Pyrobaculum calidifontis JCM 11548: one gene and its partners. The main gene of each other region encodes a partner of the protein of the gene in region 3 in a complex. Links are inferred from orthologs where the notes say so. Each region holds a gene or a part of one and is shown on either strand. Other genes may lie near its edges.

Region 1 (4,520 bases), 910 kb from region 3 along the record:
GGGCTTATCGTGGTGATTGCGGCTGCGGCATTTGCGCTGATGAGGAGGGGCGGGGCTACAAAGACTAGATAGTCCTATATATCTCTGGCAGTATAGTTTTTTAATTCTGGCTTTTTACCTCCCATGGCTTCTCTTGCCAAGACTTTGGCTATTAAGGCGGTTACACTCTTCCTAGTCCTTCTCGGCGTGTTGGTACTATTAGCTGTGTTGATGGGGGCTACTGGTCTTTCCGACAGGATACTAAAGTCAATTTTAGACGAGCAAGTCAGGGCCTATCAACAACAGTTGATTCAGCAGAGACTTCCCTTGGAGCAAGTGAAGAAAGCGGTCGAGGAGTACAACAAGACTTTGGCGGAGCAACTTGGCATTAATCAGCCGTGGTATTTTAGAATGCCTCAAATGATTTGGCGCTTGTTGACCCTCGACTTGGGGGAGTCTCGGATATTGCAGTCCTCATGGGGGTCTAGGAAAATTTCAGACCTAATACTCGACCGCTTGCCTAATACAATAATTTTGACGACGACGGGGATTGTATTCACGGCGCTCGTGGGTATTTGGACGGGAATTTACATTGGCTCAAAGATTGGAAGTAGGGCCGACAGAGTTGTGTCTGTGTTGTCTGCCATCTCTTATGCACTGCCTTTGTGGTTCATGGGGCTAGTGCTTGTCTTTGTCTTGGCTTATGCACCTAAGATTCTTTGGGGGGTTCAGATATTTCCTCCCGGTGGCATGGTCTCTACGCCGCCGCCTAGCGAGTCGGTGGCCTATTTCCTAGACTTGCTGTGGCACTTGGCTCTGCCTCTTTTGGCCTCTTTTATTGTCTTTTTTGGCAGTTGGGCGTATACGACGCGGAATATAGTCTTTAACGTGTCGCAGGAGGATTTTGTTAATTTTGCAAGGGCTAAGGGGGTGCCCGAGGGGCTTGTGCGGCGGCGGTATATACTGCGGCCGTCTCTGCCGCCTATATTGACAAATTTTGTGCTCAGCTTGGCGGCCTCGATTTCTGGCTACATAATTACTGAGCGTGTGTTTAACTGGCCCGGCATGGGGTCTCTCTACTACGCCGCGATTACGGCCCTCGACGAGCCTGTGATTTTTGCCTTGACGTATGTGTTTACTCTCGTTTATGTGGTAGCTAGGTTCATCCTCGAGATATTGTACGTAATTGTAGATCCAAGGATTAGGTTGGCATGATTAGGGAGTTTTTCAGAAGCGCATCTGGCGTGGCTGGGTTTGCTATAATACTGTTGTTCTCTATCATCGCTATTTACGTAGTTGCCACATTTCCCCTGGACTATGGTACACGGTATTGGTCAAATCCTAAGTATTGGGAGGAGTACCCCAAGCTTGTGCCGCCTGTCTGGTACAACTACTTTGTGCCAGAGAAGTTGCCTCAGCACTATATATCGGAGCTGAGGGCGCCGACTGCGACGGAGGAGGATGTGAAGAGGTGGGTCTTTTCTTATAACTTTGACGCTGATAAGTTTCCCACTGGCGTTATTTTAAAATATGCCAATTTGACTTTTTATGAATCTCTTCCAATAATCTCTATAAAGGTAAAGAGGCCGGACGGGCAAGAGGTTGTATTAATGGACTTTGACTCTGGCATCCCATCGCCTCGTCCTGGTGAAAGTCCGCCGTATGTAAGATTTGTGGAGAATCCTAGGTCTATTGTCCTGTCTGTGGAGCCCGGAGTTGTGCGTAGAGCCGCGGAGTTTGCGAGATCTCAAGGCGTTAATTGTACTGTGACTGAGGTAAGAGAAGCGGTCTTACTGCCGTATATAATCTTCGGCATACCCCAGAGTAGTAAGTGTAGCGCCGAGTCTTTCAAGCCTCTAAAAGGCACGTACATCTTCGAGGTGGAGCTCGTGGGCGACCCTAGAGACCGCGTTGACTATGTTAGACTTATTGTCCAAGGCGCCGTCTACGGCGCAATGGGCACAGACTACTTAGGACGCGACTTGGCGCAGGGACTTCTCTTTGGATTCCCCGTCGCGCTTTTCATAGGCGGCGTGGTAGCCGTGTTGGCCACAGTCATTGGTATGGGCCTCGGTATAGTCAGCGGCTATGTCGGAGGCAAGGTAGATGAGGCTATACAGAGGTTTGCCGACGTGATGAACAACCTGCCTCTATTGCCCCTGCTTATTCTCTTTGTATTTGTGCTAGGCAGGAGCTTGTTTAACATTATTTTCGTGCTGGTGGTCTTTGGGTGGGCTGGCACCACGATCATAGTGCGCTCCATGGTTTTGAGCATTAAGACTAGCCAGTTTGTGGAGGCGGCTAAGCTGGCCGGCGCCTCTAGCTGGTGGATTATGTGGAAACACATACTGCCGCCTGTTCTCCCATACTCCTTCGCCTTAATGATTTTGAACATCCCCGGCGCCATACTGTCTGAGGCTAGCTTGAGCTTCTTGGGCCTCGGCGATCCCTCTATACCCACTTGGGGTCAGATTATGCAACAGGCTTTTGACAACGGCGCCTTGCAGAACTTCTCCTGGTGGTGGATACTGCCCCCGGGCATACTCATAGTGATAACCGCGGTGGGGTTTGTGCTCATCTTCTTTGCCCTAGAGCCTATAGTGAATCCGCGGCTGAGGAGGCAGTAAGCTTAAAAACCTCGGATTAGCAAGCGCCGTGGCTCAAGAGATACGTGCCATTGTCCGCATTGGGGACACGGACTTGGACGGGAACAAGACTGTGGCGTATGCCTTGGCCAAGATTAGGGGCATTGGAATTGCCACTGCCTATGCCATATGTAGAAAGCTTGGGATTGACCCCCACGCGACGCTGGGCCTGCTCCCGGAGGATCAGATAAACAAGTTGGACTGGGCTGTGAGAAATCTCCACGAGCTTGCCCCGGCGTGGTTTTTGAACAGGAGGAAGGACCCCGAGACTGGGCGAGACCTCCACTTGATAGGCTCGGAGCTTGTCCTAGCGGCTAAGAGGGACGTCGACTTGATGAAGAAGTTGAAGAGTTGGAAGGGCATACGCCACTCTCTTGGCCTAAAGGTGAGGGGCCAGAGGACTGTGACCACGGGCAGATTCGGCGCGACTGCTGGCGTCACTAAGAAGAAGGCGGCGCCTGGAGGCAAGTAAGTTTAAAAATGGGGCCTGTGGGGGTGGGCCATGGGCGGTTTGAAGAAGCCTAAGAAGAAGTACCTCGCTGGTAAGCCTAAGAAGATTTGGAATAAGCAGCTGTTGCTAGAGGAGCTTCAGCTAATGGGCGAGTATGGGCTAAGGAACAAGAAGGAGCTTTGGCTTGCTAGAGCTAGGCTTAAGTGGATTGTGAGGCGCGCCCGCGCCCTGTTGTCCATGACCGCAGAGGAGAGGGCCCCGCTGGAGGTGCCGTTTAAGGAGAAGCTGTACAAGATGGGCTTCATCGAGGATCCCAACGTGCCGTTGGACAGAATACTCTCCCTCGACGTAAGAGCCATATTGGAGAGGAGGTTGCAGACTCTGGTGTTTAGAATGGGCCTCGCCAAGTCTATCCACCACGCGAGGCAGCTCGTGGTGCACGGCCATGTGTTAGTCGCGGGGAGGCGGGTCACGTCGCCGGGCTTCCTCGTGCCCAGAGAGCTTGAGGACAAAATCACGATAGAACAATAGCTTAAAAGAGTCTATTACCGTTGTCTAGTGACGACGTTAGTTGTCCACGGAGGGGCCGGGCGGTGGGCGGTAAGTGAAGAAAAGAGGCAGGCGGTTAAGAGGGCGTTGGAGGACGCGGTGAGGGAGGGCCTTGCGGCGATGCTAAGGGGCGGTGCAGTGGACGGCGTAGTGGCGGCCGTGGAGTATATGGAGGCCAGCGGCTTGTTCAACGCGGGCTACGGCTCTGTCTATGCGCTGGACGGGCGAGTCTACATGGATGCCGGCATTATGGACGGCAAGACCGGCAGAGCGGGGGCGGTCGCCGCCGTCGAAGGGGTGAAAAGCGCCGTGCGGCTTGCCCGCGCCGTCATGGAGTTGACAGACCACGTCATTTTGGCGGGGGAGGGGGCCACGCTTTTGGCGAAGAGGCTTGGCCTAACTGCTCCCTTTTACAAGTTTTACAGCGAGGAGAAGAATAGGCAGTTTAGCCAAGTTCTTGAGGAGGCCAGGCAGGGCAAGTGGCATTTCAAGAGGGTTCTAGATTTTGCAGACACTGTGGGCGCCGTGGCTTTAGACAAAGATGGGAACTTAGCCGCCGCCACGTCCACCGGGGGCGTGTGGCTGAAGCTACCAGGCAGAGTGGGAGATAGCCCACTGCCTGGGGCGGGCTTTTGGGCTGAGAACGGCGTTGGCGCCTTTAGCGCGACTGGCGTAGGCGAAGTGATTATACTCTCCACGCTTTCTCTACGCGCTAGAGATTTGCTTGAGCAGACGGGCGACATACGCGCGGCCGTGGAGAAGGCCGTGGAGTACGTCACTCGGAGGTTTGGGCCAGACACGGCGGGCTTGATAGGCGTAGACGCCAGGGGGCGCTTCGCGTTTAGCTACAACACTAGGGCAATGGCGAGGGGGTGGGGAAAACCGGGGGAGGTACG
Region 2 (4,329 bases), 330 kb from region 3 along the record:
AGTACTACGAGCTGAGGCAGGCTGTGGCCGTGGCCGAGAAAGTGCCAGAGGAGGTGAGGACGTACGACCCCCGCGTCTTGGAGGAGCTGAGGCGGAGGTACGAGGAGTTGACGAAGAGGCAGGCGGAGCTCAAGTCTAGGCTTGAACTTCTGCGAGACGCCCTGAGGCTGGCACAGAGGGCCGAGGGGGGTAGGTGCCCCGTGTGCGGCTCGCCTCTCACTAGGGAGGCCGTCCAGCGGCACGAGCTAGAGGTGGCGGGGCTCGAGGCCGAGGTGCAGAGGCTGGCCAAGGCCCTTGAGCAAGTGAGAACAGAGATGAAGAGGGCCGAGGAGCTGGAGAAGGCGTACCACTTGTACAAGCCGTACCTATCCCTCGACCTCCGGGAGGCCAGAAGGAGGCTGGGGGAGCTAGAGGCGCAGTACCGGCTAAAGAGGGAGGTGGAGGCTAGGCGTAGCTACCTCGCCGCCGTGATGGCCAAGGAGGAGGCGCTCGTAAAAAGGCTCGAGGAACTGAGGCGGAGGAGAGAGGAGCTGGGGCGGGAGGCCGTGGAGGCGAGCGCGAGGCTGGCCGAGGTAGAGGAGGCCTTGCCCAAGGCCGCCGCCGAGGCGGAGGAGGCAGAGAAGGCGTACAGAGAGCTGAGAGCCGCATACGTGGAGTACCTCAAGGCGCATTCAAGGGCAGAGGAGCTGAGGAGGGAGCTGGAAAAGGCCGAGAGAGAGCTCGCAGGCGCCGCGGCTGAGTTAGAAAAGGCGAGGGCAGAGCTGGAGAAGTTGGACAAGGCCCTCGCCGCGGCCAAGAACATAAGGGCGGTCCTGGGGGAGGTGAAGCCCCTTGCCAGGCAGATACTTCTCAAGGCCATAAACGAGGAGCTCAACGCAGTGTTCCTAAGGCTTAGGCACAAGGAGGCCTTTAAGTCTGTCCAACTGGTCGAGGCGGGGGGCCGCTACGCCGTGCGTATACATACGCCTAACGGGCACATAGAGCACTCCCTCCTCTCCCTCGGCGAGCAGAACCTGCTGGCCCTATCGCTGAGGGTGGCCCTCGCCAGGGCGTTGATAGGCACGGCGCCCTTCATGATGCTCGACGAGCCCACGGAGCACCTCGACGAAGAGCACAGGAGGAGAATCGTGGAACTCGTCAGAGACCTAACATCAGTCGTGCCGACCGTGATAGTTACCTCGCACTTAGGGGAGTTCGAGGAGGTCGCCGACGTGGTGATACAGCTCTAGCTGTGTAGACCGCCCTAGAGTCGCTTAAGGGGCATTGAGCGACGTGATAGGGCTCTGGTCTCCCTGGCGGCCGCTTTAGGCCTGTGCTGTCTGTTGTTGTTCGAGCAACCAAGATGGGGCGTTTAACAGAGCCACGAAGCCGCCGAAGGCTTTGACCAAGGTGGCGCTCTCCTCCACGCCCTTGGGCACCACCTCTACCTTGACCCCCTTCTCCTCTGCCTTCATAATCACCTCCAGCACCACGTCCTCTCCCAGCTCCTCGGCCACGATGACCACCTCCGCGAGGCCTGTCTCGAGGGCCTTCATCACCTTCTCCTTGCCGTACACAATGTAGTCGCTCTTCTTCACCGCGTAGAACATGACGCGCTCCATGGTCTCCTTTGCCTTGACATACTCGCTCTCCTTCAACTGCTCCTGGGCGTTCTTAATGGCCTCCATGACCCCGTACTCATTGGCGCAACAGGCAGGTACGACGGCCAACACCTTGTCCTTTAGCCTGTAGTCGAGGCCCCCCTCCTCGAGGAAGTCTTCCTTGGTTGGGCCCGGACCTGCGACTATTATGCCCTTCAGCGTGGGGATTTGGAGAAAGACGCGGTTTGCCTCCTCAGCCACCAGCTTGTAAAACGTCTCGGCCAAGTGCTCAGTCTGCCGCTTGAAGCGGTTCGCGGACTGGCCGCCGGCGTGGTGCTTCCCTGGCACAAAAAACTCCACGGTCTTAACCACCTCCCATCTGCTGTTCTTCAACAGCGCAATCACGGCCTCACCCCGCTCAATTACGATCACTCCGTATACCACCCCGGAGTGGAGCTGGTCCTCCAGAAGCTCCGTGTGGAAGACCGTGTCGCAGATGTACTTGAACGTGTTTATCGGCTGAGGCGGCACGACGACGTAGTAAACCCACTCGTAGTTCCCCTGGCTAATCATGTGGAACCCGGCGAAGACAGCCATCCCGTTCTCGGGGGCCTTAGCCTCGCCCTTCAGGTTATTGATAATGCGCTCCAAGGTGTCTTGCACGTGTGTACGCGTGGTTTTGTCCTTGATGTTTGAGGCCGTGGACCACTCAGACCTCAATAAGTTCAACACGTCTGGCATAGGCCGCTCCGAGTTGATATATAGAGTGATCAAAGTCGTGGCGTAGCCCCTAAACTTCTTCAACACGTTGATAAACGCCCTCAGCTCCACCGGCGTCTTCAAGTGGTACACGCCGTTCGGCGGTCGAGCAAAAGCCATGACCCACACTCCATCCACCTATTAAAACTTTTAAAGTCCCCAAAAACCCACCCACGTGTCGCTTGCATCAAGGAGAAAGGTAAGGATAAGGCTGTATGGAACAAACCCAGCTGACTTAGACCAAGTGGCCAGGGAGATAGTGGATCTTGCAAAGAAGATGGGCGTCGCAGTTAGGGGGCCAATTCCGCTTCCCACAAAGCGGCTAATGGTTACCGTGAGGAGGGCGCCCTCAGGGCAAGGCTACCACACTTTTGATCATTGGGAACTGCGTATTTCAAAGCGCCTCATTGACATAGAGGCCTCGGAGCGCGTGCTCAGGCGCCTAATGACCATCAGAGTGCCGGACACCGTCAAAATCGAGCTTCAGCTAATTTAGGCAACTCCCCTTTGGAGGTCCTCCGCCGTTGACGCGTCGGCGTAACTCATTAATATCCCCGGGGCCTCGACATTTGTGAGGATCTTGGTTACAAACGACGACGGGGTGTACAGCCCTGGGCTTAGGCTGTTGTACCAATTCGCCGAGCCCCTCGGCGAGGTGGACGCCGTAGCGCCCGAGACCCCCAAGTCTGCCAGTGGGCTGGGTATCACGCTCCACAAGCCGCTACGAATGTACGAGATGGACATATGCGGGTTTAAGGTCGTCGCCACTTCGGGGACTCCCTCTGACACAGTCTACCTCGCCCTCTACGGGCTTGGCAGGAAGTACGACCTAGTCCTCTCGGGGATAAACCTTGGCGACAACACCTCGCTACAGGTGGTCCTCTCCTCCGGCACCCTCGGCGCCGCCTTTCAGGCGGCCCTCCTGGGGATACCGGCCGTGGCCTACTCGCTCTACGCAGAGAGCTGGGACGAGGTCGACGGAGAGGCGTTGCACGTCTTAAGAGCCGTGGTGCAGGCCACCGCGAGGTATGTGGCAGAGCGGGGCATGCCGCAGGGCGTCGACGTGATAAGCGTCAACTTCCCCCAGAGGCCGAGGCGCGGCGTGAGGGCGAAGTTGGCCAAGCCGGCGAAGCTTAGATACGCGCAGAGGGTAGAGGCTAGGAGAGACCCCCGGGGCGCGGCCTACTTCTGGCTCTACGGCGAGCCCCTCTCCCCCGAGCCTGAGACAGACGTGTACGTGGTGTTAAAAGAGGGTAACGTGGCCGTAACCCCCTTGGCGCTCAACCTCGACGCGCTGGGCGACGGCCAGAGGGCCAGGAAAGAGGAACTAGAGGCATTCGTTGACTACGTAAACGCCAACCTATGACCTCTATATTCAACTACATAGCCACCATAGCCCTCGCGATAGTGGTCGCAGCAGGCGCCGCCCTCGTCTACGTCCTCTACACCCACTTCACCCAGCCGCCGACCACTACTACCACAACCCCCAGCGCCACCACAGCGCCTCCCACTACTCAGACCACGACGCCGCCTCCCCCAACCCAGCCTCCCGCCACTACCACAACTCCTTCGCCAAGCCAGAGGAGCACCGTGAAGTCCGTGGTTCTCTACATCGCCACGCCAAATGTCACGAAGTGCGGCGGGCTAGGCAATAAGTACATCTACTACTTCAACGTGACGGTGGAGAGAGTGAGGGTAGAGGATCCCGTTTCCTTTTACGTGTTCAAGGCCCGAGCGGGGAACGCTACGCTAAATTTGACAAGCGCGTCTTATCTACCGCTTAACGGCAAGTTTTTCAAGCCATATAGTATCAACATGACGCAACTAGGCTTGGTAAACGTCTATCTTGAGGCCATGGCCGACAAAAGCTTAGACATAACTGCCGTGGAGTATCTAGGCGACGAGTACCCCATAAATAGGGCTGTATACGTCTCCTGCGTGAAAGGGTTGAAAGTTATAAATGCTACAAGTAGGCAACAGCTTGCCGTCA
Region 3 (5,567 bases):
GATAGAGCTTGCTAAAGCGCTTGCCAAAATGGAAGAATACCTAGAGGCTACTTATAAAGATACAACTCTATAGTAGATTTTTTATGTCAATGGGGCTTATCCCCAACGCTCTTGCAAGTCTCTCAACTACATGATCGTCCTTCTTAGCCAGAGCAGATAGTACATAAAATATTTCAGCATTTACCAGTCCCTTTGACACATGTAAATTTCTAGCGAGATATTCTACAACCATTTCTCTGCGTCTGCGGGCCTCCTTACTCTTGGCCAAGAGAAGTAGTCGCTGGGGAAACCCGTATCTAATAAACGGCGGTAGGCGAGGCTTATTTTTGACTTGAGAAACTCCGCCTAGTGCAAGCTCCATTGCATATGACAGGAGTTCCCACTCTTGTGTTCGTTTAACTATTCCTATAAACATGTCTGCTTTGCTTAATCTGTCAAAAGCCTCAGACATGACCTCTAGGTCTTTATAAACTATGGGAATTGTCTCGAGAGCCCACACGAAGTATTGTTCCCAGTCAAAAGATGGGTTAAACGAGACGGCGCGTGCTTCGTCAAACCAACGCGCCTTATATACTCTATCTAAGATTTCAAACATAGAAAGCTGGGGGTTTCTCTCCCCCGCCCTCTTTATGTCGTCAACTGTTAAAACTTTGCGCCCCGCCAAGTACAGCTGTAGGTCGTTTATTGCGGCCCGCAAATCGCCGTAGGAGGATTTGGCCAAGCTTCTAAGAGCCTCTTCTTCACACTTGGCACCTTCGCTGGCACAAATTCTCTTGAGCACTTCAACTACTTCGTCCTCGGAGAGCCTCTTTAGCCCAACCACTAGGGAGATGTCGCGGAGCGGCCGTAGCTTGGGGTCAAATGGGTTGTTGGCAGTTAGCACTATTGGCACTTTGGCCGTCTCTATTAGGTTAAGTATGGCCTCAAGTCCCCCTAAGTCTTCTTTTACATGTAGTCCATCCACTTCGTCAAATAAGACGATTTTACCCGCGTATCCGAAGAGAGATGCCTCTCTAAGTCCGCGGCCCACCACCTGCCTAATCCGCTCGCCTGTTCTTACGTCACTTGCGTTAAGCTCCACGAGCTCATATCCGATCTCCTTAGCCAAGGCGTGCACAAGCGTTGTTTTTCCAATGCCCGGGGGGCCCCATAGGAGCACAGCCCTAGCCTCTTTTATCTCTTTGTCTCTCCGCTTTGCCCAACGGGCGCAAAACTCCTGCGGAGCTTTAAACCGTGTACAAATCCACGAGGCCAAAATCTGCTTGGCTTCCTCTTGGTTTACAATCTCTGAAAAACTCTTGGGGCGGTATTTCTCCACCCAAGGTATTGGCATTATCTCTTCTTTGGCGCAACCCTTATCTTTTTGCCAATGGATCCAAGTTTCATGAGAAAGTACATCAATTGAATTTCTTCATCGGCACCCTGCGTCAATCTATAATCTACTTCAGATAGCAACTCGGCAACCTCGGCCTTAACGTCGTCGTCTAGTTGCATCCTTATTAACTCTCTCTGAAATACCCTTATTAAGTCGACGCCAGCTACGCCTTTTATGTACATAAGCTCTCTCAACTTATCCCGCGCCTTAGCCAAATCGCCGCCCATGGCCAAGTTAAACAGCTCAAGCACATCAGAGGGTCTAACAGCCGCGGCCGCAGAGGCCACCGCGTTTGCGTCAACCACCTTACTTACAGCCGCGGCGACTTGAAGCAGGTTTATAGCCTTCCTCATATCCCCCTCAGAGATCTCGTAGATTAGGTCTATGGCGTCGTCCTTAAGCTCAACGCCCTCGGACCTCGCAATTTCCCGTAACCTCTCTGCCATTAAGTGGCGCGGCATGGGAGAAAAGCGGAAGACGGCGCAACGTGAAATAATTGGGTCAATGATCCTGCTTACGTAGTTTGCTAGTAGTATGAATCTGGTGTTTTGTGCGTATATTTCCATTATTCTGCGTAGTGCTTGTTGGGCGTCTGAGGTCATGTTGTCTGCTTCGTCGAGTATTACGAGTTTGAAGGGGGCCTTTCCCACGGGCGCCGTTCTGGCGAACTCTTTTACTCGCTCTCTTATTACTCCGATTCCTCTCTCGTCTGAGGCGTTTAGCTCGAGGGTGTTCTCACGCCAGTACTCCCCATACAGCTCTCTCGCCAAGACCAGGGCCATCGTCGTCTTCCCAGTGCCAGGAGGCCCGTAGAAGAGGAGATGCGGCAAATTCCCCGCCTTGACAAACTCCCTAAGCCTAGCCTTAACCTCCTCAAGATCCACCACCTCCTCAAAACTACGCGGCCTATACTTCTCAAACCAAAAAAGCTCACTCATGGCAGTAGAACTACTTGAGTTAAAAACAGTTTAACGAGATGCTGCAGCTATACGTTCAAGCTCTTCGCGCTTCCTAACTGCATAGCTCTTGGGATCGTTGGCGGCGGCGGCCATGATCTCGTCCGCTAGACACTCCTCAATTGGCTTAGGGTTGTTGAAGGAGCACTGTCTAGCCCCCTCTGTGATCCACCTCAGCGAAAGATCTAGACGCCTCTGAGGCGACACGTCCACAGACACTGAGTAGGCTATGCCGCCCATGATAATCCTTGTTATCTCCTCCCGCGGCGCAGTATTTATAATAGCATCAATAAATACTTGTATAGGATTTCTTCCAGTCTTATAATATATTATCTCAAATGCCCTCTTAACTATATTGTACGCCTTATGTTTCTTCCCCGTATTTCTCCCAGGCCGCATTAATAAATTCACCAGACGCTCGACAATCGGAATGTGCGCCTTTCCAAACCTACGCTTTTGGTAGCGCCCCTCGGTATGTGGAAGAACTACGGGCTTTAGGCATATGTACCTCCTCAGCCCAGGGTCTCTAACGACGACGTCCTCAAAGCTCCACTTGCCAAACAACAGAATTGGGTTCCCGTCGAGCGTCTTTAATTCTCTGGGACATTCCTCAATTATTGGGACGTCGCCTATGTACTCCACTCGACTAGTCTTAGGCAGCTGCTCGCCGAAGATCGATGCCATCGCCGCACCTACAGTCAAGTTTTAAATATTTTCCACCTTCTCTGACAGTATATCCTCCACGGCGATTCTCGCTTTGTCATATTCGGCGTTGAGGCTGTGTAAAATACGTCGATACACATCTATGTACGAGGCGCTCTCCGCTTCTGCAATTTTGGTTGCCAAGCTCAGGAGAAATGAGGGAGAACAATCTACCACATACCTACTGTTCCCCCAAGCCACTACACATAGGCCTTTCACGACTGGTTGACGAGCGAGAAGTTAAATTTCTGCCATGTATAAATAAGTCGGGGGAGAGTGCACTGAAACTAATTAATTCTAAGTTTCCACTTGGTGTTACACCGCCTGCCCCCGTAGCACTGTCCTATATATTCGACAACCCCCTCTTTTCTTAGACGCGTGAGCACTGCAGTCACAGTGTGCCTTTTAATTCCAAGAATTCTGGCTATGTCGGCGCTACTCAGCTCCCCCCGCTCCTGTAATAATCTAATGATGGCCTCGGCGATGGCCCTCACGTCACTTCCACTACGCATATGCCAAAGTCGTTGCTAGCTTTATATCTTTTTAAAGCCGGCACCACATGAGCCTAGATGAGCGGGGTCAGAGGATCTGAGTCGTGAAGATCGGCGGATATATGAGGCGATGGTTTTAACCACGACGGCCGCCACATTGGAAAACCCAGATAGCTCTTTAAACACGGCGATTGTCTTCTTCAACAGTTGCATGGGGGGAGCTGCGTCTGGCTCTCCATCGTACCATATAAAACACCGCTTAAACCAACATATCTGCAGGTAGTACAATACGCCGTCCTCTACGTCGTACTCAGCCTCAGCCTCGAATAGCCCATGCCTAACGTATAGATATTCTCCAGCCACTTTGCCCCCACTCTTGATGATCTCCTTCTTTATTACTAAACCGCCCTTTCTAATATAAAGAGAGAGCTCCTCAGCCACGTATACGTGAAAAAGCAAAAATAAAGTCGTGCAGACAAAATATAGAAGATGTGAGTAATATGACGAAGACGGGATGTGCTGAGATGTGACGAGGTAGAACCCACCGATTTTTATACGTCAAATAGTCGGTAAATACGTCACAGGTACCATGGGCTCTCGGACTTGGCCTTTGACAACCACCCCTACCTTCGGCACTATTTCTACCTCATAAATCCCCGGATGTACGGGGCTCCAGCGCATTTTTCTAATAAACATGACACGTTTAAAGGCTCCATCTCGCGTCTTAGCTATGCCCATGATGAATACCCCCGTGGCTAAGAACTCCTCTACGCCATATCTACTGATGGCTCCTGAGCCGGAGGGAATCTCGGTAGTTATGATGTTAGTAGTCGCTATCTCCCTCTCTATGCTCATCACCAGCACCCTGATATACTCCCTAAGCACTTGCACGTCTTTGTCAAGCGAAACCAGAGGAGCTATTGGGTCTATGACCAGCCGCTGAGCCCCCAATGCCGCCACATAGTCCCGTATCGAGGCCACAAGCGATTTCGCAATTGCCGTGGGGTCCTTTTCTCTAATTCTCTCTACAATGTCCATCTCTGGCACAAGCACCTCCAAGAGGCCCTTGGCCCTAAGCTCCTCTATATCCCAGCCAAATCTCCTCGCGCCTTCTACAAATTGTTCATATGTCTCATCTACGGAGATGTATATGCCGGGTTCCCCATATTTAAGGGCGCCTTGTATTAAAAACGTAAGCGCGGTCAAAGTCTTTGCAGTACCTGTTTCGCCAGATATGAGGTATGTCCTCCCCCTGATAAACCCCCCTCCGAGCACTGTGTCAAGACCCTCTATGCCTGTGGGCACTGTCTCATAGTATAAGTGCCCTTCCACAGCTTCTCCATGGCTACATTATAAATACTCTTCTCTTACGCGCTACCGCAGGCGTTCTCCTGTGAACGCCATTGGCAGTAATTCGCTAAGTCTCGCTGTTTTGACCTTGTTGCGGCTGGCCATTACCACTAGGGCGTTTGGATTAAATTCGGCTATTACCTGCCTACACGCGCCACAAGGGGCCACGGGCTCGTCTGCGTCTACATACACCGCCACAACTTCTATGTCTCTATCGCCCTCAGAGACTGCCTTAAATATTGCGACACGCTCTGCACACACGGTGAGGCCGTACGATGCATTTTCTACATTTACGCCTGTATAAACTTTCCCACTCCTAGTCTTCACGGCCGCAGCCACCTTAAACTTGGAGTAGGGCGCATAGGCGTTGTTTAAAACAGCCTTCGCCGCCTCTACTAACTCGTCCATGCGCCTTTATAAATGGAACTTAATAAGCCAGTGGCTACAGCAGAGGAGATACGTGGAAGAATTGTAAAACATGGCGCATCGATACGCGACACAGTGGTTGAAACTTTGCCGCACACCTACTCCATGATGGTGGAACAAATAAGGTCTATAGCAAGCACATATAAAAACGACTTAGACACATTTATTGCAAATATTTCAAACATAAAGAATCTTGACTTATTGATCATCTATATAATATCATTATCAATTTTAAACAAATACAAAAATTTGACTGCGGCTGAGCTT

What was found.
Region 1: PCAL_RS00030 (region 3) and PCAL_RS05175 share a complex: the UniProt entries of both Methanocaldococcus jannaschii proteins name them as parts of the 30S ribosomal subunit. The link is inferred for Pyrobaculum calidifontis JCM 11548 from one-to-one orthologs.
Region 2: PCAL_RS00030 (region 3) and rpsJ share a complex: the UniProt entries of both Methanocaldococcus jannaschii proteins name them as parts of the 30S ribosomal subunit. The link is inferred for Pyrobaculum calidifontis JCM 11548 from one-to-one orthologs.

What each region holds. Positions count from the first base shown.
Region 1 is NC_009073.1:915,700-920,219, reverse strand. Bases 1,414-4,365 are described here. They hold PCAL_RS05175 (30S ribosomal protein S13), read left to right. Parts: upstream 1,414-2,634; coding sequence 2,635-3,096; downstream 3,097-4,365. Other genes in these bases: PCAL_RS05165 (isoaspartyl peptidase/L-asparaginase), read left to right, coding at 3,634-4,365; PCAL_RS05170 (30S ribosomal protein S4), read left to right, coding at 3,127-3,606; PCAL_RS05180 (ABC transporter permease), read left to right, coding at 1,414-2,606. Outside these bases: PCAL_RS05190 (ABC transporter substrate-binding protein), read left to right, coding at 1-72; PCAL_RS05185 (ABC transporter permease), read left to right, coding at 124-1,194; more of PCAL_RS05180, read left to right, coding at 1,191-1,413; more of PCAL_RS05165, read left to right, coding at 4,366-4,520. UniProt on the Methanocaldococcus jannaschii protein: Located at the top of the head of the 30S subunit, it contacts several helices of the 16S rRNA.
Region 2 is NC_009073.1:337,734-342,062, reverse strand. Bases 1,414-4,174 are described here. They hold rpsJ (30S ribosomal protein S10), read left to right. Parts: upstream 1,414-2,514; coding sequence 2,515-2,835; downstream 2,836-4,174. Other genes in these bases: PCAL_RS01895 (hypothetical protein), read left to right, coding at 3,702-4,174; surE (5'/3'-nucleotidase SurE), read left to right, coding at 2,911-3,705; prf1 (peptide chain release factor aRF-1), read right to left, coding at 1,414-2,459. In the rest of the region: PCAL_RS01915 (AAA family ATPase), read left to right, coding at 1-1,229; more of prf1, read right to left, coding at 1,305-1,413; more of PCAL_RS01895, read left to right, coding at 4,175-4,329. UniProt on the Methanocaldococcus jannaschii protein: Involved in the binding of tRNA to the ribosomes.
Region 3 is NC_009073.1:1,763-7,329, forward strand. Bases 1,180-4,125 are described here. They hold PCAL_RS00030 (30S ribosomal protein S7), read right to left. Parts: upstream 3,016-4,125; coding sequence 2,344-3,015; downstream 1,180-2,343. Other genes in these bases: PCAL_RS00020 (replication factor C large subunit), read right to left, coding at 1,180-1,333; PCAL_RS00025 (replication factor C small subunit), read right to left, coding at 1,333-2,313; PCAL_RS00035 (hypothetical protein), read right to left, coding at 3,037-3,252; PCAL_RS00040 (winged helix-turn-helix transcriptional regulator), read right to left, coding at 3,321-3,545; PCAL_RS00045 (hypothetical protein), read right to left, coding at 3,567-3,965. In the rest of the region: PCAL_RS00015 (winged helix-turn-helix domain-containing protein), read left to right, coding at 1-73; more of PCAL_RS00020, read right to left, coding at 68-1,179; more of PCAL_RS00050, read right to left, coding at 4,126-4,856; PCAL_RS00055 (cytidine deaminase), read right to left, coding at 4,899-5,282; PCAL_RS00060 (hypothetical protein), read left to right, coding at 5,313-5,567. UniProt on the Methanocaldococcus jannaschii protein: One of the primary rRNA binding proteins, it binds directly to 16S rRNA where it nucleates assembly of the head domain of the 30S subunit. Is located at the subunit interface close to the decoding center.